3 regions of the Pseudomonas anuradhapurensis genome follow, and region 1 is predicted to be linked to each of the others. Evidence: predicted binding sites of a transcription regulator. Region 1 holds the regulator's gene; each other region holds the start of a gene.
What was found. The regulator sigma-54, encoded in region 1, starts transcription at its own class of promoters, with help from an activator protein. The targets are predictions, from matches to a motif close to ANTGGCATNNANNTTGCTNT.
Positions count from the first base shown of each region.

Region 2: a site for sigma-54 is predicted at 8,384-8,403, ahead of nirB (nitrite reductase large subunit NirB). Genes of this name have one in related genera too.
Region 3: a site for sigma-54 is predicted at 6,181-6,200, ahead of flgB (flagellar basal body rod protein FlgB). Genes of this name have one in related genera too.

Region 1 is NZ_CP077097.1:1,037,071-1,047,308, forward strand. Features, by position in the region: gene HU763_RS04785 (HPr family phosphocarrier protein) at 1-3, opposite strand, end outside; gene rapZ (RNase adapter RapZ) at 23-877, opposite strand; gene ptsN (PTS IIA-like nitrogen regulatory protein PtsN) at 880-1,344, opposite strand; gene hpf (ribosome hibernation-promoting factor, HPF/YfiA family) at 1,357-1,665, opposite strand; gene HU763_RS04805 (RNA polymerase factor sigma-54) at 1,745-3,238, opposite strand; gene lptB (LPS export ABC transporter ATP-binding protein) at 3,414-4,139, opposite strand; gene lptA (lipopolysaccharide transport periplasmic protein LptA) at 4,140-4,664, opposite strand; gene lptC (LPS export ABC transporter periplasmic protein LptC) at 4,651-5,223, opposite strand; gene HU763_RS04825 (KdsC family phosphatase) at 5,232-5,756, opposite strand; gene HU763_RS04830 (KpsF/GutQ family sugar-phosphate isomerase) at 5,769-6,743, opposite strand; gene HU763_RS04835 (ATP-binding cassette domain-containing protein) at 6,992-7,801, shown strand; gene mlaE (lipid asymmetry maintenance ABC transporter permease subunit MlaE) at 7,801-8,598, shown strand; gene mlaD (outer membrane lipid asymmetry maintenance protein MlaD) at 8,598-9,083, shown strand; gene HU763_RS04850 (MlaC/ttg2D family ABC transporter substrate-binding protein) at 9,093-9,740, shown strand; gene HU763_RS04855 (STAS domain-containing protein) at 9,737-10,039, shown strand; gene HU763_RS04860 (BolA family protein) at 10,157-10,238, shown strand, end outside.
Region 2 is NZ_CP077097.1:1,408,809-1,419,046, forward strand. Features, by position in the region: gene HU763_RS06445 (bile acid:sodium symporter family protein) at 1-904, opposite strand, end outside; gene rdgC (recombination-associated protein RdgC) at 1,084-2,004, opposite strand; tRNA gene HU763_RS06455 (tRNA-Val) at 2,221-2,296, shown strand; tRNA gene HU763_RS06460 (tRNA-Asp) at 2,310-2,386, shown strand; tRNA gene HU763_RS06465 (tRNA-Val) at 2,556-2,631, shown strand; tRNA gene HU763_RS06470 (tRNA-Asp) at 2,645-2,721, shown strand; gene HU763_RS06475 (AraC family transcriptional regulator) at 2,803-3,888, opposite strand; gene HU763_RS06480 (bifunctional nitrate reductase/sulfite reductase flavoprotein subunit alpha) at 4,199-8,224, shown strand; gene nirB (nitrite reductase large subunit NirB) at 8,529-10,238, shown strand, end outside.
Region 3 is NZ_CP077097.1:3,732,231-3,742,468, forward strand. Features, by position in the region: gene HU763_RS17155 (flagellar basal body P-ring protein FlgI) at 1-364, opposite strand, end outside; gene flgH (flagellar basal body L-ring protein FlgH) at 377-1,072, opposite strand; gene flgG (flagellar basal-body rod protein FlgG) at 1,118-1,903, opposite strand; gene HU763_RS17170 (flagellar basal body rod protein FlgF) at 1,951-2,691, opposite strand; gene HU763_RS17175 (hypothetical protein) at 2,916-3,101, opposite strand; gene flgE (flagellar hook protein FlgE) at 3,174-4,529, opposite strand; gene flgD (flagellar hook assembly protein FlgD) at 4,561-5,265, opposite strand; gene flgC (flagellar basal body rod protein FlgC) at 5,281-5,724, opposite strand; gene flgB (flagellar basal body rod protein FlgB) at 5,727-6,134, opposite strand; gene cheR (protein-glutamate O-methyltransferase CheR) at 6,436-7,263, opposite strand; gene HU763_RS17205 (chemotaxis protein CheV) at 7,315-8,244, opposite strand; gene flgA (flagellar basal body P-ring formation chaperone FlgA) at 8,322-9,074, shown strand; gene flgM (flagellar biosynthesis anti-sigma factor FlgM) at 9,236-9,544, shown strand; gene HU763_RS17220 (flagella synthesis protein FlgN) at 9,594-10,061, shown strand; gene HU763_RS17225 (flagellar brake protein) at 10,143-10,238, shown strand, end outside.

The sequences.
Region 1 (10,238 bases):
CATCGTGGGGCGGATCCTTGGGCTAGAGGTCGCGGTGACGGACCTGGACGTTTTTCAGGGATTGCTGCAGCAACTGGCCGAGGCGCTCGGTGATGTATACCGAACGGTGATGACCACCGGTGCAGCCGATGGCGATGGTGACGTAGGCACGGTTGCTGGCGGCGAAGCGGGGCAGCCACTTCAGCAGGTAGCTGGAGATGTCGTTGAACATTTCTTCGACGTCCGGCTGTGCGGCCAGGTAGTCGATCACCGGTTGCTCGAGGCCGGAGTGTTCACGCAACTCGGGCTTCCAGTAGGGGTTGGGCAGGCAGCGTACGTCGAACACCAGGTCGGCATCGACCGGCATGCCGCGCTTGAAACCGAACGACTCGACCAGGAACGCAGTACCAGGCTCGGGCTGGTTGAGCAGGCGCAGCTTGATGGAGTCGCGCAGCTGGTACAGGTTCAGGCTAGTGGTGTCGATCTTCAGGTCGGCCAAGTCGGAAATCGGCCCCAGCAGCTCGCTCTCAACGCGGATTGCCTCGGCCAGCGAACGGTCGGCATTGGTCAGCGGGTGGCGCCGGCGGGTTTCCGAAAAGCGCTTGAGCAGCGTGTCTTCGTCGGCATCCAGGAACAGTACGTCGCACTGGATATGCCGGGCACGGGCTTCTTCGAGCAATTGAGGGAAACGGCTCAGGTGGCTGGGCAGGTTGCGTGCGTCGATCGACACGGCAACCTTGGGTTGCAGCAGCTCGGTGTTGATCAGCGCGTTTTCCGCCAGTTGCGGCAGCAGCCCGGCGGGCAGGTTGTCAATGCAGTAGAAACCGTTGTCTTCCAGGACATCGAGGGCGGTGCTCTTGCCGGAGCCGGACCGGCCGCTGACGATGATCAGGCGCATGTTCAGTGCTCGTTCTGTACGTCCAGGACAACCTGGAACAGGGCCTCGCTGCTGGTGGCCGCACGCAGGCGGTCACGCACTTCCTTGCGGTCAAGCATGCTGGCGATCTGCCGCAGTAGTTCCAGGTGAGCATCGGTCGCGGCTTCTGGCACCAGCAGGACGAACAGCAGGTCCACCGGAGCGCCATCGATCGCATCGTAGTCGATGGGGGCTTCCAGGTGCAGCAGGGCGCTGACCGGAGCGGAGCATCCTGGGAGCCGACAGTGCGGGATGGCAATGCCATTACCGAAACCGGTCGAGCCGAGTTTCTCCCGGGCGACCAGTTTTTCGAAGACGTCCTGCATCTCCAGTTCTGGTACTTGTTCGGCGATGACGGTGGCGACCTTTTCCAGGGCGCGCTTCTTGCTGCCGCCCGGCACGTTCACCAGGGAACGGCCGGGGGTCAGGATGGTTTCAAGTCGGATCATGGATGAGGGGGATCAGCGGGCAGCTGCACCTTGCAGCAGGCTTTGCTGTTTTTCCTTGTGTTTTTTCAGTTGGCGGTCGAGCTTGTCGGCCAAGGCATCGATCGCTGCATACATGTCTTCGTGTTCGGCGTTGGCAACCACTTCGCCGCCGGGAATCTGCAGGGTCGCCTCGACCTTCTGTTGCAGCTTCTCGACCTTCATGATGACCTGCACGTTGGTGATCTTGTCGAAGTGACTTTCCACCCGAGCGAGTTTTTCAAGCACGTAATCGCGCAGTGGCTGGGTGACTTCTACATGCTGTCCACTGATATTGACTTGCATACAGCTTCTCCTTTGTTGCCCGTGCATAAAGAGGCAGGTCTTGCACCTGCCCCACAAACGCTGTGGCGCATCTCAGGGGCTACATCAGTCGCTTGCGTTCGCTCGACGGTGCGATGCCGAGAGACTCGCGATACTTGGCGACGGTGCGACGGGCTACCTGGATGCCTTGTGCCTCCAGTAAACCAGCGATCTTGCTGTCACTCAATGGCTTTTTCTGATTTTCCGCCGCAACCAGTTTCTTGATGATCGCGCGGATCGCCGTGGACGAGCATTCTCCGCCTTCGGAGGTGCTGACGTGGCTGGAGAAAAAGTATTTCAGTTCGTAGATGCCACGTGGCGTGTGCATGTATTTCTGCGTGGTAACCCGCGAAATGGTCGATTCGTGCATGCCGACCGCCTCGGCGATGTCATGCAGCACCAGGGGTTTCATCGCTTCGTCGCCGTGGTCGAGGAAGCCGCGCTGATGCTCGACGATCTGCGTGGCCACCTTCATCAGCGTCTCGTTGCGGCTTTGCAGGCTCTTGATGAACCAGCGCGCTTCCTGCAGCTGGTTGCGCATGAAGGTGTTGTCGGCACTGGTATCGGCCCGGCGCACGAAGCCGGCGTACTGCGGGTTGACGCGCAGGCGCGGGATGGCTTCCTGGTTCAGCTCCACCAGCCAGCGGTCATTGTCCTTGCGCACGATGACGTCGGGCACCACGTATTCAGGTTCGCTGGACTCGATCTGCGAACCGGGGCGCGGGTTCAGGCTCTGCACCAGCTCGATGACCTGGCGCAGCTCGTCTTCCTTGATTTTCATGCGCCGCATCAGCTGGCTGTAGTCGCGGCTGCCGAGCAGGTCGATGAAATCGGTGACCAGGCGCTTGGCTTCGGTCATCCACGGGGTATTGGCTGGCAGTTGGCGCAGTTGCAGCAGCAGGCATTCGCCCAGGTTGCGGGCACCGACGCCGGCCGGTTCGAACTGCTGGATGCGGTGCAGCACCGCTTCGACCTCGTCCAGCTCGATATCCAGCTCGGGGTCGAAACCGGCACAGATCTCCTCGAGGGTGTCTTCCAGGTAACCCTGGCCGTTGATGCTGTCGATCAAGGTGACCGCAATCAGCCGGTCGGTATCTGACATCGGTGCCAGGTTCAACTGCCACAGCAGGTGGCTTTGCAGGCTTTCGCCGGCCGATGTCCGCGTGGTGAAGTCCCATTCGTCATCGTCGTTGCTGGGCAGGCTGCTGGCGCTGGTCTGGTAGATGTCTTCCCAGGCGGTGTCCACCGGCAGCTCGTTGGGAATGCGCTCGCTCCACTCACCGTCCTCAAGGTTGTCGGCACTGGTGGTGCTTTCCTGGAAGCTGTTGTCCTGGACTTCGGCGGCCGGTTTGTTCTCGGCGTTGTCCGCCATCGGGTCGCTATTGTCGAAGTCGTCGCCGTCTTCCTGACGTTCGAGCATCGGGTTCGACTCCAGCGCTTCCTGGATTTCCTGTTGGAGGTCCAGGGTGGAAAGCTGGAGCAGGCGGATGGCCTGTTGCAACTGCGGCGTCATCGTCAGTTGCTGGCCCATTTTTAGGACGAGCGATGGTTTCATGGCTGGGGCTTAATACCTTGTTCGCCGGCGCGCATGCGCCATCCACTACACGGGGGCGCCGGGGCGCCAGATCAAGCAAGTTTTATGCCTTAAATTGTAGCGTTTGCCTAGAGTACCGTAACAACTTTACCCCGATTGCAGGGCGAATTGCCGGCACTCCAGGCGCGTACTGGGTTCAGAGCCGGAACTCGTGGCCCAGGTAAACCTCTTTGACCAAGTCGTTGGCCAGGATGGTCTCGGCATCGCCTTCGGCGATAAGGCGGCCATCATTGACGATATAGGCGGTTTCGCAGATATCCAGGGTCTCGCGGACGTTGTGGTCGGTGATGAGTACACCGATGCCCTTGGCCTTGAGGTGGTGGATGATCTGCTTGATGTCGCCGACGGAAATCGGGTCGACACCGGCAAACGGTTCGTCCAGCAGGATGAACTTGGGGGCGGTCGCCAGCGCACGGGCGATCTCGACGCGACGGCGCTCGCCACCGGACAGGCTCATGCCAAGGTTGTCGCGAATGTGGCTGATGTGGAATTCCTGCAGCAGGCTTTCCAGTTCCTTGCGGCGGCCTTCGCGGTCGAGGTCCTTGCGGGTCTCGAGAATGGCCATGATGTTGTCGGCCACCGACAGCTTGCGGAAGATCGAGGCTTCCTGCGGCAGGTAGCCGATACCGGCGCGGGCGCGACCGTGCATGGGCTGGTGGCTGACATCGAGGTTGTCGATCAGCACGCGGCCCTGCTCGGCCTGGACCAGGCCGACGATCATGTAGAAGCAGGTGGTCTTGCCGGCGCCGTTGGGGCCGAGCAGGCCGACGATCTGGCCGCTGTCGATCGACAGGCTGACGTCACGTACGACTTGCCGCCCCTTGTAGCTCTTGGCCAGGTGCTGGGCTTTGAGGGTTGCCATTTACTCGGCCTTCTTCTTGGGCTGGATCACCATGTCGATACGCTGACGCGGCGAAGTCACGTTGCCACCACGACCGGCGGTCGCCACCTGGGTCTTGGTGTTGTAGACGATCTTCTCGCCTTCGGTGGTGTTGCCTTCGTTCTCGACCTTGGCGCGATCGGTGAGCACCACCATGTCCTTCTGCGCCTGGTACTGGATGGTAACTGCCCAGCCTTTCATCTTGTCCGGCTTGGCTGCGCTCTGCTGCTGCTCGAAGTAGGCCAGGTTGCCCACCGAGGTCACCACGTCGATGTCGCCGGAGGCGGAACGGGTGATGGTCACGGTGTTGCCTTTGATCATCATCGAACCCTGGGTGATGATCACGTCGCCGGTGTAGGTGGCCACGCCCTGCTTGTCGTCCAGGTGGGCGTTGTCGGCCTGGATGCGGATAGGCTGGTCACGGTCATTCGGCAGGGCGAGGGCGCTCGCGCTTCCCAGTGCTGCGCTCAGGCTGAGCAAAAGGGGGAGGGTTTTAACGAGCCTCATACTGTCCTCTTACGTTAGAGAGCAAGTCCATCTTGCCTTCTTTCAAATACGCTTTCATTCCTTTACCCGTAGTCGTGCCACCGGCGCCGTCGATTCTAACGGCTTGCTCGGTCTGCGCATATTGCTTCTGCGGGAACACGGTCATGCGTGAGCTGGTAATGATGGTTTCGCGCTGTTTTTCGTCGGTGCGGGCAACCCGCACGTTGTCGATCAGTTCAACTTCGCTGCCGTCCGGGTTGACCTCGGCGCGGGTGCTCTGCACGTGCCAGGGGAACGCGGTGCCGCGGTACAGGTGCAGGTCCGGCGTGGTCAGCAGGGTGATTTCGCTGGCCTTGAGGTGCTCGACCTTGTCGGCGGTCATTTCGTACTGCAGCTTGCCGTCGGGCAGGAACTGCACGCTGTGGGCGTTGACTGCGTAGTAGTCGATGGCGCTCTTGTCGACCTGCGCTACCGGTTTGTCGAGGAAGCTTTCCGGGCTGACATTCCAGTAGCCGATCGCCACCAGCAGGGCGGCGATCACCGCGAGCAGCGCAATGTTGCGGGCTTTCTTGCTGAACATGGGCAGCCTTACAGGTAGTTGGCGTTGGCAGCGTCCAGGGTGCCCTGGGCCTGCATGATCAGTTCGCAGAATTCACGGGCCGCGCCTTCGCCGCCACGTGCCTGGGTCACGCCATGAGCGTGCTGGCGAACGAATGGGGCGGCGTTGGCCACCGCCATGCCCAGGGCGACCCGGCGAATCACCGGCAGGTCCGGCAGGTCGTCGCCGAGGTAGGCCACTTGAGCATAGCTCAGGCCCAGTTCGGCGAGCAGGCCGTCAAGCACCACCAGCTTGTCCTCGCGGCCTTGATAGAGGTGCGGGATGCCGAGGTTCTTCGCCCGGCGCTCGACCACCGGGGTCTTGCGCCCGCTGATGATCGCGGTGGTCACGCCCGAGGCCATGAGCATCTTGATGCCCTGGCCGTCGAGGGTATTGAAGGTCTTGAATTCGCTGCCGTCCTCGAGGAAGTACAGGCGTCCGTCGGTGAGCACGCCGTCCACGTCGAACACTGCCAGCTTGATGTGCTTGCCGCGTTGCATGAGGTCCTGGTTCATTCCATCGTTCCTTTACATTACGCCGGCGCGCAGCAGGTCGTGCATGTTCAGGGCGCCGGTCGGGCGGTCCTCGCGGTCTACCACCACCAGGGCGCCGATCTTGTGGTCTTCCATGATTTTCAGCGCCTCGGCCGCGAGCATGTCGGCGCGGGCCGTCTTGCCGTGCACGGTCATGACCTGGTCGATCAGGGTGGTGTGGACGTCGATGTTGCGGTCCAGGCTGCGGCGCAGGTCGCCGTCGGTGAAGATCCCGGCCAGCTTGCCGTCGGCTTCGACGATCACGGTCATGCCCAGGCCCTTGCGGGACATTTCCAGCAGGGCGTCCTTGAGCAGGGTGCCGCGCGGCACCTGGGGCAGGTCGTCACCGGCGTGCATCACGTTCTCGACCTTCAGCAGCAGGCGGCGGCCCAGTGCCCCACCCGGGTGCGAGAAGGCAAAGTCCTCGGCGGTGAAGCCACGCGCCTCGAGCAGGGCGATGGCCAGGGCGTCGCCAAGTACCAGCGAAGCGGTGGTGGAAGAGGTGGGGGCCAGGTTGAGCGGGCAGGCCTCTTGCTCGACGCGCGCGTCGAGGTTGACCTCGGCAGCCTGGGCCAGGGGCGAATCCGGATTGCCGGTCAGGCTGATCAGCTTGATGCCCAGGCGCTTGATCAGCGGCAGCAGGGTGACGATTTCGGCGGTGCTGCCGGAGTTCGACAGGGCCAGGATGACATCATCGCGGGTAATCATGCCCATGTCGCCATGGCTGGCTTCGGCGGGGTGCACGAAAAATGCCGGCGTACCGGTGCTGGCAAGGGTGGCGGCGATCTTGTTGCCGATGTGCCCGGACTTGCCCATGCCGACCACGACGACCCGGCCCTTGCTGGCCAGGATCAGTTCGCAGGCCTTGACGAAATTGTCGTCGATGCGCGCCAGCAGGGCCTCTACGGCCTCGACTTCCAGGCGCAGGGTGCGTTGGGCGGATTGGATCAGCTCGCTGGATTGGCTCATGTCGAAAAAGCAATGCCTGATGAAAAGGCGGCGATTATAGCTGCAATGAAAGAAACCCTCACGCTTTCGATTGCCCTGGCGAATCTCTCGCCAGCCTGTCACAGGGCTGAACGACTCGTTAGCCGACCTTGGGGCGGCGCTGTCAGCGGTGCTATAGTTCGCCGCTATTCGGCCTGCCAGGGGCGCGTGTGCCTTCCAGAAGGAGGCCGGCGTCCATTAGGACGAGGCTGCATCAGCAAGGAGTCTAGATGAGTGTGGATAGCGCCTACGCGGTCGAGTTGAAGGGGGTTACCTTCAAACGCGGTTCGCGCAGCATTTTCAGCAACGTCGACATTCGCATCCCGCGCGGCAAGGTCACCGGCATAATGGGGCCATCGGGTTGCGGCAAGACCACGTTGCTCCGTCTGATGGGCGCGCAGTTGCGCCCTTCCAGCGGTGAGGTCTGGGTTGCCGGGCAGAACCTGCCGACGCTGTCGCGCAGCGACCTGTTCGACGCCCGCAAGCAAATGGGGGTGCTGTTCCAGAGCGGCGCGCTGTTCACCGACCTCGATGTGTTCGAGAACGTCGCGTTCCCGCTGCGCGTGCACACCCAGCTGTCGGACGAAATGATCCGTGACATCGTGCTGATGAAACTGCAGGCCGTGGGCCTGCGTGGTGCCATCGACCTGATGCCGGACGAACTGTCCGGCGGCATGAAGCGCCGCGTGGCGCTGGCCCGGGCGATTGCCCTGGACCCGCAGATCCTCATGTACGACGAACCGTTCGTCGGCCAGGACCCGATCGCCATGGGGGTGCTGGTGCGCCTGATCCGCCTGCTCAACGATGCGCTGGGTATCACCAGCATCGTGGTCTCCCATGACCTGGCGGAAACCGCCAGCATCGCCGACTACATCTATGTGGTGGGTGACGGCCAGGTACTTGGCCAAGGGACCCCTGACGAGCTGATGGGGTCGGACAACCCGCGCATTCGCCAGTTCATGAAAGGCGACCCGGACGGTCCGGTACCTTTCCATTTTCCCGCGCCTGACTACCGCGCCGACCTGCTGGGGGCGCGTTGATGCGCAGAAAATCCTTACTCGAACGTGTGCGCCTGCTCGGGCGTTCGGCAATCGACGTGCTGGCGGTGCTGGGGCGTTCCTGCCTGTTCCTGTTCCATGCCCTGGTCGGCCGTGGCGGTATCGGTGGCGGATTCCAGCTGCTGACCAAGCAGCTGTACTCGGTGGGTGTGCTGTCGCTGGCGATCATCGTCGTGTCCGGGGTGTTCATCGGCATGGTGCTGGCGCTGCAGGGCTACAGCATCCTGACCAAGTACGGCTCGGAGCAGGCCGTGGGGCAGATGGTGGCCCTGACCTTGCTGCGTGAACTGGGCCCGGTGGTGACCGCCTTGCTGTTCGCCGGCCGCGCCGGCTCCGCGCTGACCGCTGAAATCGGCAACATGAAGTCCACCGAGCAGCTGTCGAGCCTGGAAATGATCGGCGTCGACCCGCTCAAGTACATTGTCGCACCGCGCCTGTGGGCCGGTTTCATCTCGCTGCCGTTGCTGGCGCTGATCTTCAGCGTGGTGGGCATCTGGGGTGGCTCGTGGGTCGCCGTGGACTGGCTGGGCGTCTACGAGGGCTCGTTCTGGGCCAACATGCAGAACAGTGTTTCGTTCACCGACGACGTGCTCAACGGGCTGGTCAAGAGCCTGGTATTCGCCTTCGTCACGACCTGGATCGCCGTATTCCAGGGGTACGACTGTGAGCCCACCTCAGAAGGGATCAGCCGTGCCACCACCAAGACCGTGGTTTATGCCTCGTTGGCAGTGCTGGGTCTGGACTTTATTCTGACCGCCTTGATGTTTGGAGATTTCTGATGCAAAACCGCACCCTGGAAATCGGTGTCGGCCTGTTCCTCCTGGCCGGGATCCTGGCGCTGCTGCTGCTGGCCCTGCGTGTCAGCGGCCTGTCGGCCAGCCCGAGCAGCGATACCTATAAAGTTTATGCGTACTTCGACAATATCGCCGGTTTGACGGTCAGAGCTAAAGTGACCATGGCCGGTGTGACCATCGGCAAGGTTACCGCCATCGACCTGGACCGTGATTCCTATACCGGTCGGGTGACGCTGCAGCTGGACAAGTCGGTGGATAACCTGCCGGTCGACTCCACTGCCTCGATCCTGACCGCTGGGTTGCTGGGCGAGAAGTACATCGGCATCAGCGTGGGCGGTGAAGAGCAGGTGCTCAAGGATGGCGCGACCATCCATGACACCCAGTCGGCCCTGGTGCTGGAAGATCTGATTGGCAAGTTCCTGCTCAACTCCGTTGGCAAGGAACCGAAAGAAGCGCAACCGGCTAATTAAGGAGTTTCCATGATTTCGATCCTGCGACGTGGCCTGCTGGTCCTGCTGGCGGCCTTCCCCCTGATGGCAATGGCCGCGCAGTCGCCGCACGACGTGGTGCAGAGCACCACCACCGAGTTGCTGGGTGAGCTCAAGGCCAACAAGGAGCAGTACAAGACCAACCCGCAAGCTTTCTACGACACCCTTGACCGGATCCTTGCGCCCGTGGTCGATGCCGACGGCATTTCCAGAAGCATCATGACCGTCAAGTACTCGCGCAAGGCCACGCCCGAGCAGATGCAGCGCTTCCAGGAAAACTTCAAGCGCAGCCTGTTCCAGTTCTACGGTAACGCGCTGCTGGAGTACAACAACCAGGGTATCGTCGTAGACCCGGCCAAGGCCGATGACGGCAAGCGCGCCAGCGTCGGCATGAAGGTCACCGGCAACAACGGTGCCGTCTACCCGGTGCAGTACACCCTGGAAAACCTGGCTGGCGAGTGGAAGGTGCGTAACGTGATCGTCAACGGCATCAACATCGGCAAGCTGTTCCGCGACCAGTTCGCCGACGCCATGCAGCGCAACGGTGGCGACCTGGACAAGACCATCGACGGCTGGGCCGGTGAAGTGGCCAAGGCCAAGCAGGCTGCCGACAACTCCCCGGAGAAGACCGTCAAATGAGTGAGGCTGCCGTAAGCATGGCCGAGCCGGGCGTGCTGCGCCTGGCCGGCGTGCTGGACTACCGCAGCGGGCCGCTCCTGCGCAAGCAGGGCAAGGCGCTGATCGGCGCCTGCGGCGAGGCGCAGGTAGTGCTCGATTGCGCGGCGGTGCAGCGCTCCACCAGTGTCGGCCTGTCACTGCTGCTGGCCTTCATGCGTGATGCCCAGGCCGCTGGCAAGGGTTGTCAGGTGCGCAAAATGCCCGACGACATGCGCGAAATTGCCGAGGTCTATGACCTCGACGAAGTGCTGGCAACCTGATGGCGTGACAGGAATGATGGCCCCTCGGTCAGTGAAGCCCTCGTTGGGCTTCGCAGGCGAGGGGCTTTTTTGTATGATGGCCGACCCGTGCGCATCGGGCGCCGATTGAGGTTGAGCATGCAGGCCGTAGAAGTTAAAAGCTTCCTTGAAGAGAAATTGCCGGGTTCCCGGGTCGAAGTTGAAGGCGAAGGCTGCAACT
Region 2 (10,238 bases), 370 kb from region 1:
AGGTCGACAGCAGCGCCCCGGAAATATTGTGCCAAACACTGAACAACGCGCTCGGCACCGCCGCCAATGGCGAGAAATGCGCCGCTGCCAGGGCCGCGCCCAAGCCGGAGTTCTGCATGCCTACCTCCAGCGCCAGCGCCTTGCGCTGGGCCAGCGGCAGCTTGCACAGCTTGCCGGTCAGGTAACCGAGCAAATAACCGAAGCTGTTGTGCAGCATTACCACGGCCATGATCAGCAACCCGGACTCGGCGATTTTCGCCTGGCTGGCCGCCACCACTGCGCAGACGATCATCACGATGCTGACCACCGACACCAGCGGCAGCACCTGCACCGCCGCCTGCACCTTGCTGCCGAGCAGGCGCTGGGCCAGCACGCCGAGCACGATCGGCAGCATCACCAGCTGCAGGATCGACCAGAACATGTCCATGAAGGATACCGGCAGCCAGGCCGAGGCGAGGAACCAGATCAGTGCCGGGGTCAGCAGCGGCGCGAGCAGGGTAGTCACTCCGGCAATCGCCACCGCCAACGCCAGGTCACCCCGTGACAGCCAGACCATCACGTTCGACGCCGTGCCGCTCGGGCAGCAGCCGACCAGGATCACGCCTACGGCGATTTCCGGCGGCAGCTGGAACAGCTGGCACAGGAGCCAGGCCATGCCCGGCATGATCACGAAGTGCGCGACCACGCCCAGCATCACCCGCCAGGGCTGACGGGCGAGGGCGGCAAAATCGTCGAGCTTGAGGGTGAGGCCCATGCCGAACATCACCAGGCCCAGCAGCGGCACGATGGCCACCTTGAGGGCGACGAACCATTGTGGCTGCAGGAAGGCCAGCACGGCGAATACCAGTACCCACAGGGCGAAGGTGTTGCCGACGAAGCGGCTGAGGGCGGCGAGGGCACGCATGGGGCAAGTCCTTTTTGTTATGGCTTTGTAATTTCAAGGGCGCAATCGCCGGCAAGCCAGCTGCCACAGGTACGGCCCAATATCAGACCTGTGCCGTACCTGTGGCAGCTGGCTTGCCGGCGCTTGGGCCGGTGCTGTCCGAGGATCTTCCCCATGCCAGCACCGGCATTCCATGGCCGTCAGACCCCTTGCGGAATCTCCTCGCCACCCAGCGCCTCGAACAGCGCCGGCAGGAACTCGGCAAAGGTCATCATCATCAGCTGGAAGCTGGCGTCGAACTGCTGTGCAGCTTCATCGCCGCCATCCTGTTCGGCCTGCTCCTGCAGCAGCTCCTCGAACTTCACGCGCTTGATCACCATCTTGTCGTCCAGCACGAACGACAGCTTGTCCTGCCAGGCCAGGGCCAGCTGGGTGACCACCTTGCCGGTGCTCAGGTGCAGCTGGATTTCCTCGCCGGTCAGGTCCTGGCGCTTGCAGCGCACGATGCCACCGTCTTCGGCGGTGTCGCGCAGTTCGCATTCGTCCAGCACGTAGAAGCCTTCGGCGGCCTGCTGCGACTTGACCCAGTCGGTCATGGTGGCGGTTGGCGCGATCTTCACCGTGGCCGGGCGCACGGGCAGCGAGCCCATCACTTCGCGCAGGGTCGACAGCAGGTCTTCGGCACGCTTGGCGCTGGCCGAGTTGACCAGGATCAGCCCCAGGCGCGGGGCGATGGCGGCGAAGATCATCGAGCGGCGGATGAATGCGCGCGGCAGGAAGGCCTGGATGATCTCGTCCTTGATCTGGTCGCGTTCCTTCTTGTAGACCTTGCGCATCTGCTCGGTCTCGATCTCTTCGACCTTTTCCTTGACCGCGTCATTGACCACGCTGCTGGGCAGGATGCGTTCTTCCTTGCGCGCGGCAATCAGCAGGTACTCGCCGCTGACATGCACCAGGGGAGCGTCTTCGCCCTTGCCGAATGGCGCGACGAAACCATAGGTGGTCAGCTCCTGGCTGGCGCAGGGGCGGGCCGGCTTGCTGGCCAGGGCCGCTTCCAGCGCTTCAGGCTCGAACGGGACTTCCTGGGTCAGGCGGTAGGTCAGCAGGTTCTTGAACCACATGAGGGGCAATCTCTCCTTAATGCATAAGGCGGGCATTATTCTCCGAGCGGTGCTCCGAGGCCAACCCTGTCAGAGGGCCAGCAGCTATCTGCATGCCAGGAAAATGCCCGGCAGCGCTAGGTCTTTGAAAGATCTGGAATTTTTTTTGAAAAAAGTTCAAAAAACGCTTGCCAGGGTAGCAAGCCGTCCGTAGAATGCGCGCCACACCGAGACGAAGGGTGATTAGCTCAGCCGGGAGAGCATCTGCCTTACAAGCAGAGGGTCGGCGGTTCGATCCCGTCATCACCCACCACTCGATGTTTAGCGCAGCGGTAGTTCAGTCGGTTAGAATACCGGCCTGTCACGCCGGGGGTCGCGGGTTCGAGTCCCGTCCGCTGCGCCATATTCCGCTTCCAGGGCCTACTGAACACCCGGAAGCAACAGAGAAAGCGACCTTAGGGTCGCTTTTTTTGTGTCTGTTTTTTGGTGTTTATCGAAATTTGCAAAAAAATCGATAAGTGCTTGCCACAGCGCGAAGTCGTCCGTAGAATGCGCGCCACACCGAGACACATGGGTGATTAGCTCAGCCGGGAGAGCATCTGCCTTACAAGCAGAGGGTCGGCGGTTCGATCCCGTCATCACCCACCACTCGATGTTTAGCGCAGCGGTAGTTCAGTCGGTTAGAATACCGGCCTGTCACGCCGGGGGTCGCGGGTTCGAGTCCCGTCCGCTGCGCCATATTCCACTTCCAGGGCCTACTGAACACCCGGAAGTCACAAAGAAAGCGACCTTCGGGTCGCTTTTTTTGTTTCTGCGCTTCTACAGCGCCTTTACCGGAATGCAGATGTCGCAGCTGAACTCACCGGTTTGCGGGTTGAATGCCGTAGCGGCGTAAAATCTTTCAAAGCACGGGCGGTCGTCACACTGCAGGCCGTTGGACGGCATCCACTCGCGAAGCAGCCGCGTCCAGGCGTCAGCGATGTTTTCCACCCTCCCTTTGAAGCTCGACAGCGCATAGCGCCCTCCCGGCAGGGTCTGGATGTCTGCCTGACCGCTGCTGACGAAATCGGCTGGCACCTCGACGCAAGCGTCATAACGGCACTTGTCGGCGGGCGTGATGGACGGGTCGTCATGACCGATACCGTAGCAAACGCCTTCGCTGAAACCGTGCGAGTACATCCAGGGCGTCATCTTGTTGCGCCAGAACTCGCCGATGGCGGGGCCGTAGGGGCCGATCAGGCGCTGGTAGGCCACGCGCGTTGCCGGTAAATCGATGATGCGTACATTCATGGCGGGATCCTTTGCCAATGGACAGGAGACGACAGCATCAGCGAATGCGCCCTGGTGTGCCTGATCCACATTGCTCGCAACCTGATCAGGATTGCTCTCTCCATCAGCGCGATGCTGGCCAATGGCTGCAACCAGCGCTGCTGCTCGCTGCGGAGCATTGGCCCGCCAGTCCGATGGCGTACAGCCAAACCTGAGCTTGAAGGCCCGTGCAAATGCCTCAGCCGAATTGAAGCCAGAAGCCAGGGCGGTCTCCAGCACTGTTTCATGGCTGCTGGCGGAAAGGCGCAGGGCTGCATTCTCCAGCCGTCTGCGCCGGATGTAGTTGCCCAGGGTCTCGCCCATCCAGGCAGCGAAGAGCCGATGGAAATGAAAACGTGAAAAATTGGCGACGTCGGCGAGTGCTGCGCCATCCAAAGGTTGCTCCAGGTGAGCATCGATATAGTTGAGCACGCGATTCATGCGTCGTGTGTACTCAGCGCGTGATGCCTGAGCGGCGGGGGCGGTCGTCATGGCGCAAACACTAGCCTCGGATTGGAAAAGTAGCGGCTCACGGGTTGCAGCGCAGTAGAACGCTTCCAGCGTTGCAAAAGCTAGTCTACCCGCTGCCATCAGCATGAATGTGCTCCAGCATGGCGCCAGGATGCCCGCGCGTGCCATTGCATGGTGCGCCACCAGTGCCGGCATCTTCGCCGCCCAGCCCACCCCCACAGTGCTGCTGCGCCCCCAGGCCTTGCGAAATCCTGGGGCGCGCCGGCATGCCCGCGAAAGGGCGGCACAGCTGGCCCACAAATTGCTGTTTCCCCTCCATCCTGGGCTATCAACGTCGACAGCCCGCAACATTTCACGACAAAGGCGCCGTGTTGCCCCGCTTGCCAAGCAAGCCGGGCAGCCGGCGCCTTTTTGCGTTCCAACAGGAGCCCGCCCCATGGCCAACAGCGAAGTACGCAGCGTCTGTCCCTATTGCGGCGTTGGTTGCGGCATCGTCATGAGCGTTGTCGATGGCAAGGTCGCCAAGATCAGCGGCGACAAGCAGCACCCCAGCAATTTCGGCCGCCTGTGCACCAAGGGCCTTACCGCACACCTGCCGCTGAGCGCCGCCGGGCGCCTGGCCGACGCCTATGTACGCCAGCAGCGCAACCAGCAGCCGGCACGTACCGGCATCGACCAGGCCATTGCCGAGGCCGCCGCACGCCTGCGCGGCATCCTCGACCGGCACGGCCCCGATGCCGTGGCGCTGTACGTGTCCGGGCAGATGTCGCTGGAAGCCCAGTACCTGGCCAACAAGCTGGCCAAGGGCTTCATCCGCACCCGTCATATCGAGTCCAACTCACGCCTGTGCATGGCCAGCGCCAGCAGTGGCTACAAGCTCTCGCTCGGCGCCGATGGCCCGCCCGGCAGCTACCAGGATTTCGACCACGCTGATGTGTTCCTGGTGATCGGCGCCAACATGGCTGACTGCCACCCGATCCTGTTCCTGCGCCTGCTCGACCGGGTCAAGGCGGGCGCCAAGCTGATTGTCGTCGACCCGCGGCGCAGTGCCACCGCCGACAAGGCCGACCTGTTCCTGCAGGTGCGCCCCGGCACTGACCTGGCCTTGCTCAACGGGCTGCTGCACCTGCTGCAGCGCAACGGCCATACCGACCCCGATTTCATCGCCCGCCATACCGAAGGCTGGGACGAACTGGTCGGCTTTCTCGACGACTACACCCCGCAACGCGTGGCCGCCATCACCGGCTTGGCCGAGGCCGACCTCATCAAGGCTGCCGAATGGATCGGTACCGCCAACAACTGGATGAGTTGCTGGACCATGGGCCTGAACCAGAGCATTCACGGCACCTGGCACAGCAACGCGCTGTGCAACCTGCACCTGGCCACCGGTGCCATCTGCCGCCTCGGCAGCGGGCCGTTCTCGCTGACCGGCCAGCCGAATGCCATGGGTGGCCGCGAGATGGGCTACATGGGCGCCGGGCTACCGGGCCAGCGCTCGGCGCTGGTAGCGGCAGACCGGGCCTTCGTCGAGCGGCAATGGGGCCTGGCGCCTGGCAGCCTGCGGGTAGAGGAAGGCGAGGGCACCATCGCCCTGTACCAGCAGATGAAGGCGGGGGAAGTCAAAGCCTGCTGGATCATCTGCAGCAACCCGGTGGCCAGCGTCGCCAATCGCCAGCAAGTGATCGAGGGCTTGCGCCAGGCCGAACTGGTGATCGCCCAGGACGCCTTTCTCGACACTGAAACCAACCGCTATGCCGACATCCTCCTGCCAGCCGCGCTGTGGGCCGAAGGCGAGGGCGTGATGATCAACAGCGAGCGCAACCTGACCCTGATGCCGCGCGCTGTCGCGCCACCCGGGCAGAGCCTGGCGGATTGGCGGATCATTGCCCGGGTCGCCTGCGCCATGGGCTACGCCGAGGCCTTCGACTACCCCGATGCCGAAGCGGTGTACGAAGAGATCCGCCGCTTCCACAACCCCGCAACCGGCTACGACCTGCGTGGCATCGGTTATGCCGAACTGCGCGAGCAACCGCGCCAGTGGCCCTGCGCGCCAGGCCGCGACAACCCGCGCAGCCCGTTACGCTACTGCAACGATGGCAGCAGCCAGGCGCTGGTGCACGATGCCCACGGCGAACGCCCGGCACTGGCCTTTGCCACCAGCAGCGGCAAGGCGCGCTTCTTCGCCCGGCCCTGGCTGCCAGCGGCGGAATTGCCCGATGCTGATTACCCCATGGTACTGAATACCGGCCGTGTGCAGCATCAGTGGCACACCCTGACCAAGACCGGCAAGGTGCCGGCGCTGAACAAACTCGAGCCTGGCCCTTTCGTCGAGCTCCACCGCGAAGATGCCGCGCGGCTGGGCATCACCGAAAACGACCAGGTCGCCATCCGCTCGCGCCGGGGGCAAGCCGTGCTGCCTGCGCGTATCAGCGACCGGGTGATGCCGGGCAACTGCTTTGCGCCGTTTCACTGGAACGACCTGGTTGGCGATCAGTTGGCGATCAATGCCGTCACCTGCGATGCGGTCGATCCACTGTCGTTGCAGCCGGCGTTCAAGCATTGTGCCGTGCAGCTGGAGCGGGCCGCCGGTGAACGCATCGAGGCGCTTGAACTGGACACTGCCATTGCGCAGCCAGCCTGCAGGCCGACCGCCGTCCTGGCCCGTGTGCTTGGCCTGGACACGCTGCCAGTGCCGGTGCTGGCCGAGGAACAACGCCACTATCTGCAAGGCTTCCTGCTGGGCCTGGAGCAGGCCGCTAGCGAGGCTGTGCCGTGCCTGCCAGCCAGTGCACCGCTGGCCGGCAACAGTCGGCTGTTCGTCGATGGCTTGCTGGCCGGGCTGTTCGCCCAGCCTGCGCCAGGGCACCAAGCCACGCTGGCAGCCCCTCGCCACCAGGTACTCTGGGCCTCGCAGACCGGCAATGGCGAGCGGCTGGCCGAGCGTTGTGCCGAGCGCCTGCGCGCTGCTGGCCTCGCTGTGCAGCTCGATTGCATGGATGCGGTCAGCCCACATCAACTGCAAGGCGCTGCCAGCGTGGTGTTGATTGCCAGTACCTTCGGCGATGGCGATGCGCCGGATAGCGCAGCGGCGTTCTGGCGTGCCTTGCAAGGCGAGGAGGGCGCCCATTGTGCCGAACTGCCCTATGCCGTGCTGGCCCTGGGCGATTCCAGTTACCAGCAGTTTTGCGGTTTTGGCCGCAAGCTCGACCAGCGCCTGGCCGAGCTGGGTGGGCGACGCCTGCTGCCACGGGTCGATTGCGAGCCGGATTACGACGATGCCTTCGCTGCCTGGCTCGATGCGCTGCTGCCAACCCTGGGCAGTGTCGCTGCGCCGCAGCCGCGCAGCGAAGCCGCACCGGCGGTGGCCTGCAGCAAGCAGCAACCCTGGGCTGCTAGCGTGCTGGAGAACCGCCTGCTCAACGGCGCGGGCGCCAGCAAGGAAACCCGTCAGCTGGTGTTCGACCTGAGCGGTAGCGGCTTGAGCTATGCCCCGGGTGATGCCCTGGGGGTGTGGCCGCGCAACTGCCCGGCTCTGGTCGACGAACTGCTGGCGCTGATGCAGCTCGATGGCCAGGCCATGATCGAGCTGAAAAACCAGCCTCCCATGCCGTTGATAGAAGCCCTGCAAGCGCACCTGGAAATCGCCAAGGTCACCCCGCAACAGTTGCAGGTGTTTGCCGGCAATGCCCCGGACCTGCAGCGGCTGCTGCAGCCCGAGTGCAAGGCCGAGCTGCAGGACTGGCTGTGGGGTCGGCAACTGGTCGATGTGTTGCATGCCTTCCCGCAGCAACTGCCGCTGGCCAGCTGGCTCGAGCTGCTCAAACCGCTGCAGCCGCGGTTGTACTCGATCAGCTCCAGCCCGCTGGCGCACCCTGGGCAAGTGCACCTGACCGTGTCCACGGTGCGCTATGGCTCACGCAAAGGCGTGTGCTCAAGCTTCCTTGCCGACCGCGCGCAGTCACTGAAGGTGGCGATCTTCCCGCAGGTGTCGAAGCACTTCCGGTTGCCCGAGGACGACAGTGTGCCGCTGATCATGGTCGGCCCCGGCACCGGCATTGCGCCGTTCCGGGCCTTCCTCGAGGAACGTGAGGCGCGCGGAGCCAAAGGCGCCAACTGGCTGTTCTTCGGTGAACAGTACGCGGCCACCGATTTCTATTACCGGGAGCAGTTGCTGGCCTGGCAGACCACAGGGCACTTGCGCCTGGACACGGCCTTCTCGCGGGACCAGGCGCAGAAAATCTATGTGCAGCAGCGCATGCTGGAGCGCGGCGCGGAGCTCTGGCAGTGGCTGCAGGCGGGGGCTTACTTCTATGTGTGCGGTGATGCGCAGCGCATGGCCAGGGATGTGGAGGCGGCGTTGCGGGTGATCGTGGCCGAGCATGGGGGCATGGATGCGGCGGCAGCTGCGGCTTATGTCGAGGCGCTGGGCAAGGCCAAGCGGTATCGGCGGGATGTGTATTGAATGCGCCAAGATGGGGAGTGATGCACTTGGAATGTGCGTTAACTGCGCTGGTGCTATCACCGGCAAGCCAGTTTCCACAGCTATCTCACCGCCCTGTGAAGCTGTGCCAGGCCTTGTAGACGCTGGCTTGGCGGCGATAGGGCAAGTCGTGGCAACAGCTTTGGCACAGTCCCTGCTTTAACCCGGTTACAACAACGCCCACTGATCAACGGCGATCAACCCGGGCCCCCTACCGTGATGAATACAGGCAAAGGCGCCTGGAGCTTCGGCTCCAGGCGCTTTTTTTTTGATCGAGGATCGGCTTATGAAGGCAACAGCGAGCAGCGGGCAACGACAGCGACTGGTCATCGTCGGCAACGGCATGGTCGGCCATCATTGCGTCGAACAACTGGTCAGCCGTGGCGCCCTGCAGCGCTTCGAGCTGCACGTGTTTGGCGACGAGCGGCAACGCGCCTATGACCGCGTGCACCTGTCCGAGTACTTCGGTGGCAGCTGCGCCGAAACCCTGGCCCTGTGCGGGCAGGACTTCTACAGCGCCAGCGGCGTGCATCTGCACCTCAGTGAAGCAGTGCTGGAAATCGACCGCGCGCGCGGCGAAGTGGTCACCGCCGAGGGGCGCTACGGCTATGACCAGCTGGTGCTGGCCACCGGCTCGTACCCCTTCGTACCGCCGATCGAAGGCTCCAGCGGCAACGCACGCCTGGTCTATCGCACCCTCGATGACCTCGACGCCATTCGCGCTGCCGCCGCCAATGCCCGCCGTGGCGTGGTGGTTGGCGGTGGCCTGCTCGGCCTGGAAGCGGCCAACGCCCTCAAGTCGCTGGGTCTGGAAGCCCACGTGGTGGAATTCGCCCCACGGCTGATGCCGGTGCAACTGGACGGCGAGGGTGGTGCCGCGCTCAAGGCCCGGATCGAAGCCCTGGGGGTGGGTGTGCACCTGTCGCGCGCCACCCAGTCGATCAGTGCCGGTGAAGACTACCGCTACCGCATGAACTTCGATGGCGGCGAACACCTGGAAACCGACCTGATCGTGTTTTCTGCCGGTATCCGCCCGCAGGATGCCCTGGGCCGAGCCTGCGGCCTGGACATCGCGGCGCGTGGCGGGGTGGTGATCGATAACCACTGCCGCAGCAGTGACCCACGCATCTTTGCCATCGGCGAGTGCGCGTCGTGGAACGGCAGCGTATTCGGCCTGGTCGCCCCGGGCTACAGCATGGCACGCAACCTGGCGGCATTGCTGATGGGGGAAGCCGCTGGCGAATTCACCGGTGCCGACATGTCGACCAAGCTCAAGCTGCTGGGTGTGGATGTCGGTTCGATCGGCGATGCCCACGGCGCCACCCCAGGCTCGCGCAGCTACCGCTTCATCGATGAAGCCAACAACGCCTACCGCCGGCTGGTGGTGGACGCCAGCGGCAAGCGCGTGCTCGGTGCGGTGCTGGTTGGCGACAACAGTTACTACGACACCTTGCTGCAATATGCACAGAATGGCATCACCCTGCCGGCCGACCCAGCAGCGCTGATCCTGCCGCAAGGTGGCGCGGCGCCGGCCCTGGGCGCCGATGCGCTGCCCGACAGCGCGACCCTCTGCTCCTGCCACAACGTCAGCAAGGGCGCGGTGTGTGCCGCCATCGACAGTGGCTGTGGCGACCTTGCCGCGGTCAAGGGCTGCACCAAGGCAGCGACTGGCTGTGGTGGTTGCGCGGCTCTGCTCAAGCAGGTGGTCGAGCACGAGCTGGGCGCCCGTGGCGTGGTGGTGGACAAGAGCCTGTGCGAGCACTTTGCCTACACCCGCCAGGAACTGTACGGGCTGGTGCGGGTAGAGGGCATCCGCACCTTCAACGAGCTGCTCGCACGCCATGGCAAGGGGCAGGTTGGCTGCGACATCTGCAAGCCGGCGGTGGGCAATATTCTCGCCTCGTGCTGGAACCAGCCGATCATGGACCCAGCGCTGGTGCCGCTGCAGGACACCAACGACACCTTCATGGCCAACATGCAGAAGAATGGTACCTAC
Region 3 (10,238 bases), 2.7 Mb from region 1:
CGCGCAGGCTCTTGGAGTTACCGATGGAGGACACGGTAATGTCCACCACCTGGCCCGGCTTGGCGAAGGCCGGCAGGTCGGCATGTACCGACACCGCCGCGACGTTCTTCAACTGCACATTGCCGGAGCCGGCCGGTACCTTGATGCCGAACTGCGAGAGCATGTTGTTGAAGGTCTGCAGGGTGAACGGCGTCTGGGTGGTCTGGTCACCCGTGCCGTTGAGCCCCACCACCAGGCCATAGCCGATCAACTGGTTGGAACGCACGCCAGAAATGCTGGCGATGTCCTTCAGGCGCTCAGCTTGGGCACCGAACGCGCAGGACAGGAGCAGGGTCGCGGCAATCAGCTGCCTTACGTTGAACATGTTCATCCGTACTCAGAAGGGCCAAAGCGGGCTGATGAAGAAGCGATCCAGCCAACCGGGCTGGCTGGCATCGGCGAACGAACCGGTGCCCGAATAGGTGATGCGCGCATCGGCCACCCGGGTGGACGGCACGGTGTTGTCGGTGGCGATGTCATCGGCACGGATCAGGCCGGCGATACGCACCAGCTCTTCACCGGTATTGAGGGTCATCCACTTTTCCCCGCGCACGGCGATGATGCCGTTGGGCAGCACCTCGGCCACGGTGACGGTGATCGAGCCGGTCAGGGTGTTGCCCTGGGTGGCCTTGCTGTCACCCTTGGTGGTGCGATCGCCGCTGTAACCCGCCTCCAGCGACAGGTCGCCGCCGCCGAACGGGTTGTTGGTGTTCGGGTTGGCGCCAAACAGCGAGGTCAGGCCGATGTCGGCCTTGCTGTTCTTCTGGATCTGCGAGCCGGCGTTCTTGCTCGCCGAAGTGCGTTCGTTGAGGGTGATGGTGATGATGTCACCCACGCGGAACGCCTTGCGGTCGGTGTACAGGCTCTGCTCGAAACCGGCCTGGTAGATCGAACCGTTGTTGGCTGCAGCCGGCAGCGGGGTGCGCGGCAGGACCGGCGCGTAATACGGGTCGTTCGGCTTGGGCGTCGGCGCGACGCAACCTGCCAGCACGACCGCCCCCCCCAGGGCGAACACAGACAACAAACGCTTCATGACACTTACCTCACGGTGTAACGGGAGTAGAACCTGCACTAGGGCTTAGAGCTGCTGGGTTACGAACGACAGCATCTGGTCAGCAGTGGAGATGACCTTGGAGTTCATCTCGTAGGCACGCTGGGTGGTGATCATGTTCACCAGTTCTTCCACGGTGCTGACGTTGGAGTTCTCCAGGGTCTGCTGCAACGTGGTACCAAAACCGTTCAGGCCCGGGGTGCCGACTTGCGGTGCACCACTGGCGGCGGTTTCCAGGAACAGGTTGTCGCCAATCGCCTGCAGGCCGGCCGGGTTGATGAAGTCGGCGGTCTGGATGTTGCCGATCACCTGCGCCGCCGGGTTGCCGGCGGTGGTGATCGACACGGTACCGTCCTGGCCGACGGTGAAGGTCTGGGCGTCATTAGGCACCACGATCGCCGGTTCCAGGGCAAAACCCTGGGCGGTGACGATCTGGCCATCGGAGTTCAGGTGGAAGGTACCGTCACGGGTATACGAAACCGTGCCATCCGGCTGCAGCACCTGGAAGAAGCCACGGCCGTTGACCGCCATGTCCAGCGGGTTCTCCGTGGTCTGCAGGCTGCCGGTCTGGAAGTTCTTCTGCGTGCCGACGATGCGCACACCGGTACCGACCTGCAGGCCGGACGGCAGTTCGCTGTCCTGGGTGGACTGCGCACCTGGCTGGCGCTTGATCTGGTACAGCAAGTCCTGGAACTCGGCGCGATCACGCTTGAAGCCGGTGGTCGAGACGTTGGCCAGGTTGTTGGAGATGACCGTCAGGTTGGTGTCCTGGGCGGACAGGCCGGTTTTAGCGACCCAAAGAGCCGGAAGCATGTAAGTTCTCCTCGTGCGCCTGTTTTACGGCACCCGTTCAAAAGTGATTAGCCGATTTGCAAAACACGCGCCATGGCTTCGTCGCCTTCCTTGGCCGCGTTCATCATCTTGACGTGCAGTTCGAATTGACGGGACAGCGCCAGCACCGAGGTCATTTCCTCCACGGCGTTGACGTTGCTGCCCTCCAGGAAGCCCGACACCACCCGCACATTGACGTCGGCGGCGGCTGGTTGGCCGTCCTTGGTGTGGATCAGCCCGTCCAGGCCCTTGGTCAGGCCTTTGCTGTCCGGGTTGACCAGCTTGATACGGTCGACCTCGGCCATCACCCGTGGGTCTTCGCCCATGGAGCGGATGCTGATGGTGCCGTCGGCGCCGACTTCAACCTTCTGCTCTGGCGGGATGGCAATAGGGCCACCGTTACCGATCACCGGCATGCCGTTGCCGGCACGCAGCACGCCAAGGGCGTCGATGTTCAGGCTGCCGGTACGCACATAGGCTTCGCTGCCGTCGGGTGCCTGCACGGCAATGAAGCCCTTGCCGGTCACCGTCACGTCCAGGTCGCGCCCGGTTTCAACCATCGGCCCTTCGCTGAAGTCGGTGGCCGGGCGTTCGGTCATGGCAAAGGCACGCGCCGGAAAGCTGTCGCCGAACACCGGCATCGAGCGCGCCTGCTCCAGGTCACGCTGGAAACCATTGGTGGAAATGTTCGCCAGGTTGTTGGCGTGGGCCTTCTGCGCCAGCGCGTTCTGGCTGGCGCCGGTCATGGCCACGTAAAGCATCTTGTCCACAGTCATCCTCCGCTGCACTGGCGATCGTTTGCCGCTCGCCGCTGCTGTGCAGGCTCTAAAGCAAGTTCCGAACCAACTTTTCGAAATCAGCAAAAAGCCCGTGATTACGGGCTTTTGCGGGGTTTTGCCGAAGCGCGGACGCCGGTTATCCGGCGCCGGGTTGCCGATTGCGGCAAGCCTGCAGCAACGTCTTCGCAGGCAAATCGGCGAACACGCCGGCCAGGTCAAGGCTCGCGGCAGGCGCCATTGGTGAAGGGCCCGGCAAACTTCTTCCAGCCCTCCCCCGGCGGCCACTGCGAGCACACCAGGCGCCCATCCACCTGGCTTTCCCAGCGCCACCACGGCGCGGTGCCAGCCTGGGCCTGGTACAGGCACGCTGCAGCAATCAGCGCGACAAGCAGTTTGTTCATGGAGCCCCCTGCAAAAACGACGAACCCCTTCATGACAAAGGGGTTCGCCCGCACACGCTCAGCCAGCGACCATCAGGTCATCTGGATGATGGTCTGCATGATGGTGCTTTCGGTGGAGATGGTCTTGGCGTTCGCCTGGTAATTGCTCTGCGCCTTGATCAGCTCGACCAGCTCCTGGGTCAGGTTGACGTTGGAAGCTTCCAGCGAGTTGGACTCGACGCTGCCCAGGGTACCGGTCTTCGGCGCATCGATACCCGGAATGCCGGACGTGTAGGTCTCGGTCCAGCGGGTACCACCGATCTGCTGCAGGCCCTGCTCGTTGGCGAAGCTGGCCAGCGCAACCTGACCGATGGCGCGGGACTGCTGGTTGCTGAAGCTGGCGAACAGCACGCCGGTGGAGTCGATGCTCAGGCTCGACAGGATACCGGTGGCATAACCATCCTGGGACTGCGACATGCGAGCGGTCTCGGTGTTGTAGGAGGTGGTGCTGTTCATCGACAGGCGCATGCCATCGGCATTGCCTGCGGCGCCGTTGGCGATCCAGTTACCCGCCGAGTCTTCCACCGCAGGCACCCAACCGGTCATGGTGAAGGTGTTGTTGGTCACGGTGAACGACGAGCCCGCCGGGTGGCCGGTGTTGTCGGCCGTCATGCTCTTGACCGAGCCATCGCTGTTGAAGCTGATGGTGCCGGTCAGCGGCGTGGTGGAGGATGGGTCGAACGGGTTGCGCCCATCCACCAGGGTGTACATGGTCCACTCATTGGTGCCGGTCTTGCGGTAGAACTGCTCCATGGTGTGCTCGTTGCCCTGGCTGTCGTACACCTTGGTCGGGAAGGACTTGGTGTAGGTCTTCTGGTCAGCCGGGTCGAACGGCAGGTTCGGCACCATCGCGCCAGTACCATCGTCGACTTCCAGGGGGATATCGGCGGCCGAAGAGTTCAGGTTGATGCCCTGGTCGATCAGCGACGTGGCCTTTGGCTGCAGCGCCGAGGTATCGATCTGCAGGTCGCTCAGCACGCCCTTCTGGATCTTGCCATTCGAGTCTGCGGCATACCCCTGCAGGCGCAGGCCATCCGAGGTCACCACGAAGTTGTCCTTGCTGGCCTGGAACGCACCGGCACGGGTGTAGACGCGCGAGCCGTTGTCGGACAGCACGAAGAAGCCCTGGCCCTGGATGCCCATGTCCAGCACGTTGCCGGTGTTGTTGACGTCACCCTGGGTGAACTGCTGGGACACGGCCGCCAGACGCACGCCGTTACCCACCTGGTTCTTGCCCACGCCGAGGCGGTTGGCGCCGGCGTAGACATCGGCGAACTCGGCACGCGACGACTTGAAGCCGGTGGTGTTGACGTTGGCGATGTTGTTGCCGGTGACATCCAGTTGCTTGTTTGCTGCGTACAGACCGCTAAGGCCGATATTGAAAGACATGAATTCGCTCCTTTTGCCGCACTAATGGGCCTTAGATACCGATGGTTTGCACGTCGGAGAGGGATACTTTGCCAACGCCAGCGAGGTTCAACACCATTTCACCGCCGGAGCTGAAGCTGACGCTGGTCACCTTGGCAGGCAACAGCGTGTTCATCTGCACCGCCTTGCCATCCACCGTGGTGCTGGCGGTGAAGGTGTAGGTACCCGGGTCGACCTTCTCGCCGCTATTGTTGGTACCGTCCCAGATGAAATCGGCGTAACCGGCTTTCTGCTCGCCCAGCTCGATGGTCTTGACGGTGTTGCCGTCCTTGTCCTTGATGGTGATCTTCGCTTCGCCGATGGCTTGCGGCACCACGAACTGCGCGTTGAAGCTTTCGCTGGTATCGACGATAGCCTTGTCGTTCTGCACCACCACCGAGCGACCGACCAGCGACGACGCCTGCAGCGCCTGGGACGAGGCCATGGCACTGGTAATGGCACTGACCGATTCGTTCAGCGAGGTGATGCCTTCGAGGCTGCTGAACTGCGCCAACTGGGCAACGAATTCACCGTTGTCCTGCGGGTCCAGCGGGTTCTGGTGCTGCATCTGGGTCACCAGCAACTGCAGGAAGGCATCCTTGCCGAGCGAGTCGGTGCCGGTCTTGGATGCGGTGTCCACGGTCTTCTTGGTGTTGGTACCCACACCCGACGCCGCAAGCACTTCGTTGAGATTCACGCCGGTAGTATCGATTGCCATGGTCTGGTTTCCTTATCACTGACCCAGGGTCAGGACTTTCTGCATCATGCTCTTGGCCGTGTTCATCAGCTCGGCATTGGTCTGGAACGCACGGCTGGCGGAAATCATGTCAGCCATTTCCTCGACCACGTTGACGTTCGGGTAGTAGACATAGCCGTCCTTGTTCGCCGCCGGGTGGTTCGGCTCGTAGCGGGCCTCCAGGTTGCTCTGGTCCTCGACGATGCCTTTTACCTGCACGCCCTGCCCGGCTTCGCCCTGGTCCTCGAACAGCGACTGGCTGCTGCCGGCCTGCGCATCCTGGAAGGTCGTGGCGAACACCGGGTGGCGGGCGCGGTAGGTCTGGTCGATGCTCGAAGACACGGTCTCGGCGTTGGCGATGTTCGAGGCAACGGTGTTCAGGCGCGTGTTCTGCGCGCTCATGCCGCTACCGGCAATGTTGAAGACACTGGAAAGGGACATGGTCATTCTCCCCGCAGGGCCGATACCAGCCCTTTGAATTTACTGTTGAGCAAGGTGAAGCTGGCCTGAAAGCCGACGGCGTTTTCGGTGTAGTTCGACTGCTCGATCTGCGCGTCCACGGTGTTCTGGTCGATCGAAGGCTGCAGCGGCGTGCGGTACTTCAGGGTATCGTCGGCCATCGCCAGGCCGTCGGCCTCGATGTGGCGGCTGTTGGTGCGCTCGAGGCTGAAACGGCCGCTCTGCTGCTTGTCGCTTTCGGCAGCGAGCACCGAGGCGAAGTCCATGTCACGCGCCTTGTAGTTGGGCGTGTCGGCGTTGGCAATGTTGTTGGCCAGCACCTCGGCGCGCTGAGCGCGAAAGCCCAGGGCCTTTTCGTGGATGCCAAGCGCCTTGTCGAAACTGATGCTCATGTCGGGGAAACCTTCGAAGGTTGACCGGAATATCGTTGGCCAAGGTATAGCAAGGGCTGTGCCAACCCAGACAAACCCCGGAATTACGGGCTTGCCCGGCACAGTGCTGTCAGGGTGATGCCAGAAAAGCGGCAAAGACCTTCCGCCTGATGCGGCGAAAGCGGCAATTGCCGGGTGGCAAAAGCGGCAAAACAAAAAATTGACGTCAGCTTTTCCTGCTTCGGCCTGTTCGCGGGCATGCCCGCAAAACGCCGACACGACAAACAAAAAGGCCGGCAACTTTGGTTGCCGGCCTTTGTGCTTACTTGGCCTGGTAGATGATCCCCGGGCTACATTGGACCATCTGGTAATGGTCCGGCAGCCCGTTCAGCGCCTCGGAGGCACCGAGGAACAGGTAGCCACCCGGCTTCAGGGTACTGTGAATGCGCAGCAGGATGTCCTTCTTGACCTGCGCCGAGAAGTAGATCAGCACGTTGCGGCAGAACACCACGTCGAACTTGCCCAGGCTGGCATAGCTGTCGAGCAGGTTGAACGAGCGGAACTCGACACGGCTGCGAATTGCCGGCTTGACCGCCCAGCGCCCCGGCCCCTTGGGGTCGAAGTAGCGCTGCAGGCGCTCCTGGGACAGGCCGCGGGCAATCGCCAGGCTGTCGTACTCGCCGGTCTTGCAGTTGGTCAGCATGCTGCCGGACAGGTCAGTGGCGACGATCTGCGCGCCCATCTTCAACTGGCCAAGGTTGCCACGCTCGAACTCGTCGATGGCCATCGAGATGGAATACGGCTCCTGCCCCGACGAACAGGCCGCCGACCACATGCGCAGGCGCTGCCCAGGGTTGTTGCGGATGAACTCCGGAATCACCTTGTTCTTCAGCACTTCGAACGGGTAGGTATCGCGAAACCACAGGGTCTCGTTGGTGGTCATGGCATCGACCACCTGCTCGCGCAAGCCACCTCGCGGCTGGGCCTGGATGCGCTGTACCAGCTCGCCCAGGCTCTTGATGCCCTGTTGTTCCATCAGCTTGTTGAGACGGCTGGAAACCAGGTACTGCTTATTCTCCCCCAGCAGGATGCCACAGGCTTTCTCCAGGAAGACCCGGAACTGTTCGAAATCCAAATTACCCGTAGACACTTCTGCCGCCTCTTTTCAATCACTGGTGCCGGGAGGTTGCTCCCGGCGCTTTCAATGCGCTGCCTTGATCCGGTCGACCACCCGCTGGGCCAGGTCGTCCGGCTTGAACTTGGCCAGGAAGTCATCGGCCCCGACCTTCTTGACCATTGCCTGGTTGAACACCCCGGAAAGCGAAGTATGCAGGCAGATATGCAATTTTTGCATGCGCGGATCGCTGCGAATCTCTGCGGTCAGCGTGTAGCCGTCCATTTCCGGCATTTCAATGTCCGAGATCATCATCAGGAACTCTTCTTCCGGCTTCTTGCCTTCGTCCACCAGCTGACGCAGATAGTTCAAGGCCTGGCGACCGTCATTGAGCGCCACCACCTCGACCCCCACGGTCTGCAGGCAACGGCTGACCTGCTTGCGCGCCACCGATGAATCGTCGACGGTGAGCACCCGCAACAGCACGGCCTTGTCCTGCACCTCGGCATCGACCACCCCGGCCGACACCGACTCGGACGACGGTGCCACTTCGGCCAGCACCTTTTCCACGTCGATGATCTCGACCATGCGGTTGTCCACCCGGGTGACGGCGGTCAGGTAGTGATCGCGGCCGGTGCCCTTGGGTGGCGGATGGATTTCTTCCCAGTTCATGTTGACGATGCGTTCCACCGAGTGCACCAGGAAGCCCTGGGTCTTGGTGTTGTACTCGGTAATGATCACGAAGCTGTTGCGCGTGTCTTCCTGCAGCGGCCGCAGCCCGGTGGCCATCGACAGGTCGAGGATCGGGATGGTCGCCCCGCGAATGTTGGCAACGCCGCGCACCACCGGGTGCGCCTTGGGCAGCAGGGTCAGCGCCGGGCATTGCAGCACTTCCCTGACCTTGAACACGTTGATGCCGTAAAGCTGCTCGCCATTGAGGCGGAACAGCAGCAGTTCCAGGCGGTTCTGCCCTACCAGCTGGGTGCGCTGGTTGACCGAATCCATAACACCTGCCATGCCAGACTCCTCTACATTTAAGCCTTTTGTTGCCACTCAGATAGCGAGTCGGCACGGGCTTTGCTTTTTTGAGCGTCATGTACACGAAAACGACATTTTCCCGACGATTGACGCGCCTGCTGACTGGCTCGCTGGCCATGCTCTGCCTGCTGGTGCCCGGCGTTCGCACGCTGGCGGACGCGTTTACCTTGCCTGAACAGCTTATCGGTGTCACCCAAGGGTTTCTTGAATTCAGCGTCGAAGATTACCTGGCCACCACCCAGACTGCCGGCCGCTACGAAATCCAGGTCAACCCGCTGGACCCGCGCCTGCGCATGCCGCTGTGCAGCCAGCAGCTGGACGCCTCGCTGGAAAGCCCGGCGCAACCGCTGGGCCGCGTTACGGTGAAGGTGCGTTGCGACAGTGCAGCGCCGTGGACCGTGTTCGTACCGGCCACCGTGCGGCTGTTCCGCGAGGTGGTGGTGATGACCCGCCCGCTCAAGCGCGACAACGTGGTAGGCGAAGGCGACGTGGCCCTGCGTGAACGCGATGTCGGCACGCTGGGGCAAGGCTTCCTGACCGAACTGGACCAGGCGGTCGGCATGAAGATGCTGCGCCCGACGGTGATCGACCAAGTGCTCACCCCACAACACCTGGAACAGGCCGAGGTGGTGCGCAAGGGCGACCACGTGGTGATCATCGCGCGCAGCGGCAGCCTGAGCGTACGCATGCCCGGCGAAGCGCTGAGCAAGGGCGGCCTGAGCGAACAGATCCGGGTGCGCAACCTCAATTCCAAACGGGTAGTCAAGGCCAGGGTCACCGGCCCAGGCCAGGTCGAGGTCAGTATGTAGCCAGCCGACATTGCGCTGGCGGTGAGGAACCGCTGCTCCTAAACTGTGTCAGAAAACGGGTTCGCAAGCTTGCCGACAGGCGGCTACGCATTTGTGCCTAAAGTTTCTTTCGGGTTGGCCGAAAACAAGGCAAGCGTCCAAATACCCAGGGGTTTCTGATCATGGTCATCGACTTCAGTCGTGTAAATAATTCTCCGTCCGTCACGGGCGGCGTGCGCGGCACCAGCGCATCCGGCAGCGCCGACAAAGCGGCAGCCAGCCAGGAAGCCACTACCAGCGCCAGCGGAGAAGCGGTACACCTCAGCCAGGAGGCACAGCAGTTGCAGAAGATCAGCGACAAGCTGCGCGACGAGCCGGTGGTCAACAGTGCCCGTGTGGCCCAGTTGAAGCAGGCGATCGCCGACGGCAGCTACCAGGTCGATGCCGGCCGGGTCGCCAGTAAACTGCTCGATTTCGAAGCCCAGCGCTGACCGTTCGGCGCGCTGACTTCACGGACGCTAGAAAAGCCAAGAGTTAGCCATGCACGACACCACCTTGCTGCAACTGATCGAAGATGACATCGCCCCGATGCAGGAACTGCTCGACCTCTTGCAGAAGGAGGCCGTGGCACTGCATGGGCGCGACATGGCGTTGCTGGAGACCATCCTCGCCCGCAAGCAGTCCTTGATCGTGTTGCTGGAGCAGCAAGGCACGCGGCGCAACAACCTGCTCACCAGCCTGGGCCTGAGCGCCAACCGCGCCGGGGTGGAAGCGCTGGCAGCGCAATCGCCGAACGGTGCACTGCTGCTGCAGCAACTCGACGTGATCAGCCAGTTGATGCAAGCCTGCCAGCAGCTCAACGAGACCAATGGGCGGATCATCCAGGTGCAGCAGAACGCCACCAACAACCAGATCCGCATCCTCATGGGCGGCGACTCTCCGTCGCTCTACGACAGCCGCGGCAGTACCTCGCCGCTGGTCAAGCCACGGGCGCTCAGCCAGGTTTGATTTTTTCTATCAAGGCACGGAACATACTGGCAAAATGCCGTTAATTGCGTGTGTCGCTTTTGCCTGGAGAACGATAAAGCCGTGTTCAATGAATCCGATGCCCCGCAGCCGCCAAAGGTGCTGAACACCCCTTTGGAGATTGCGGCCAACTTGCGGCAGTTGCAGGAAAGCCATGAC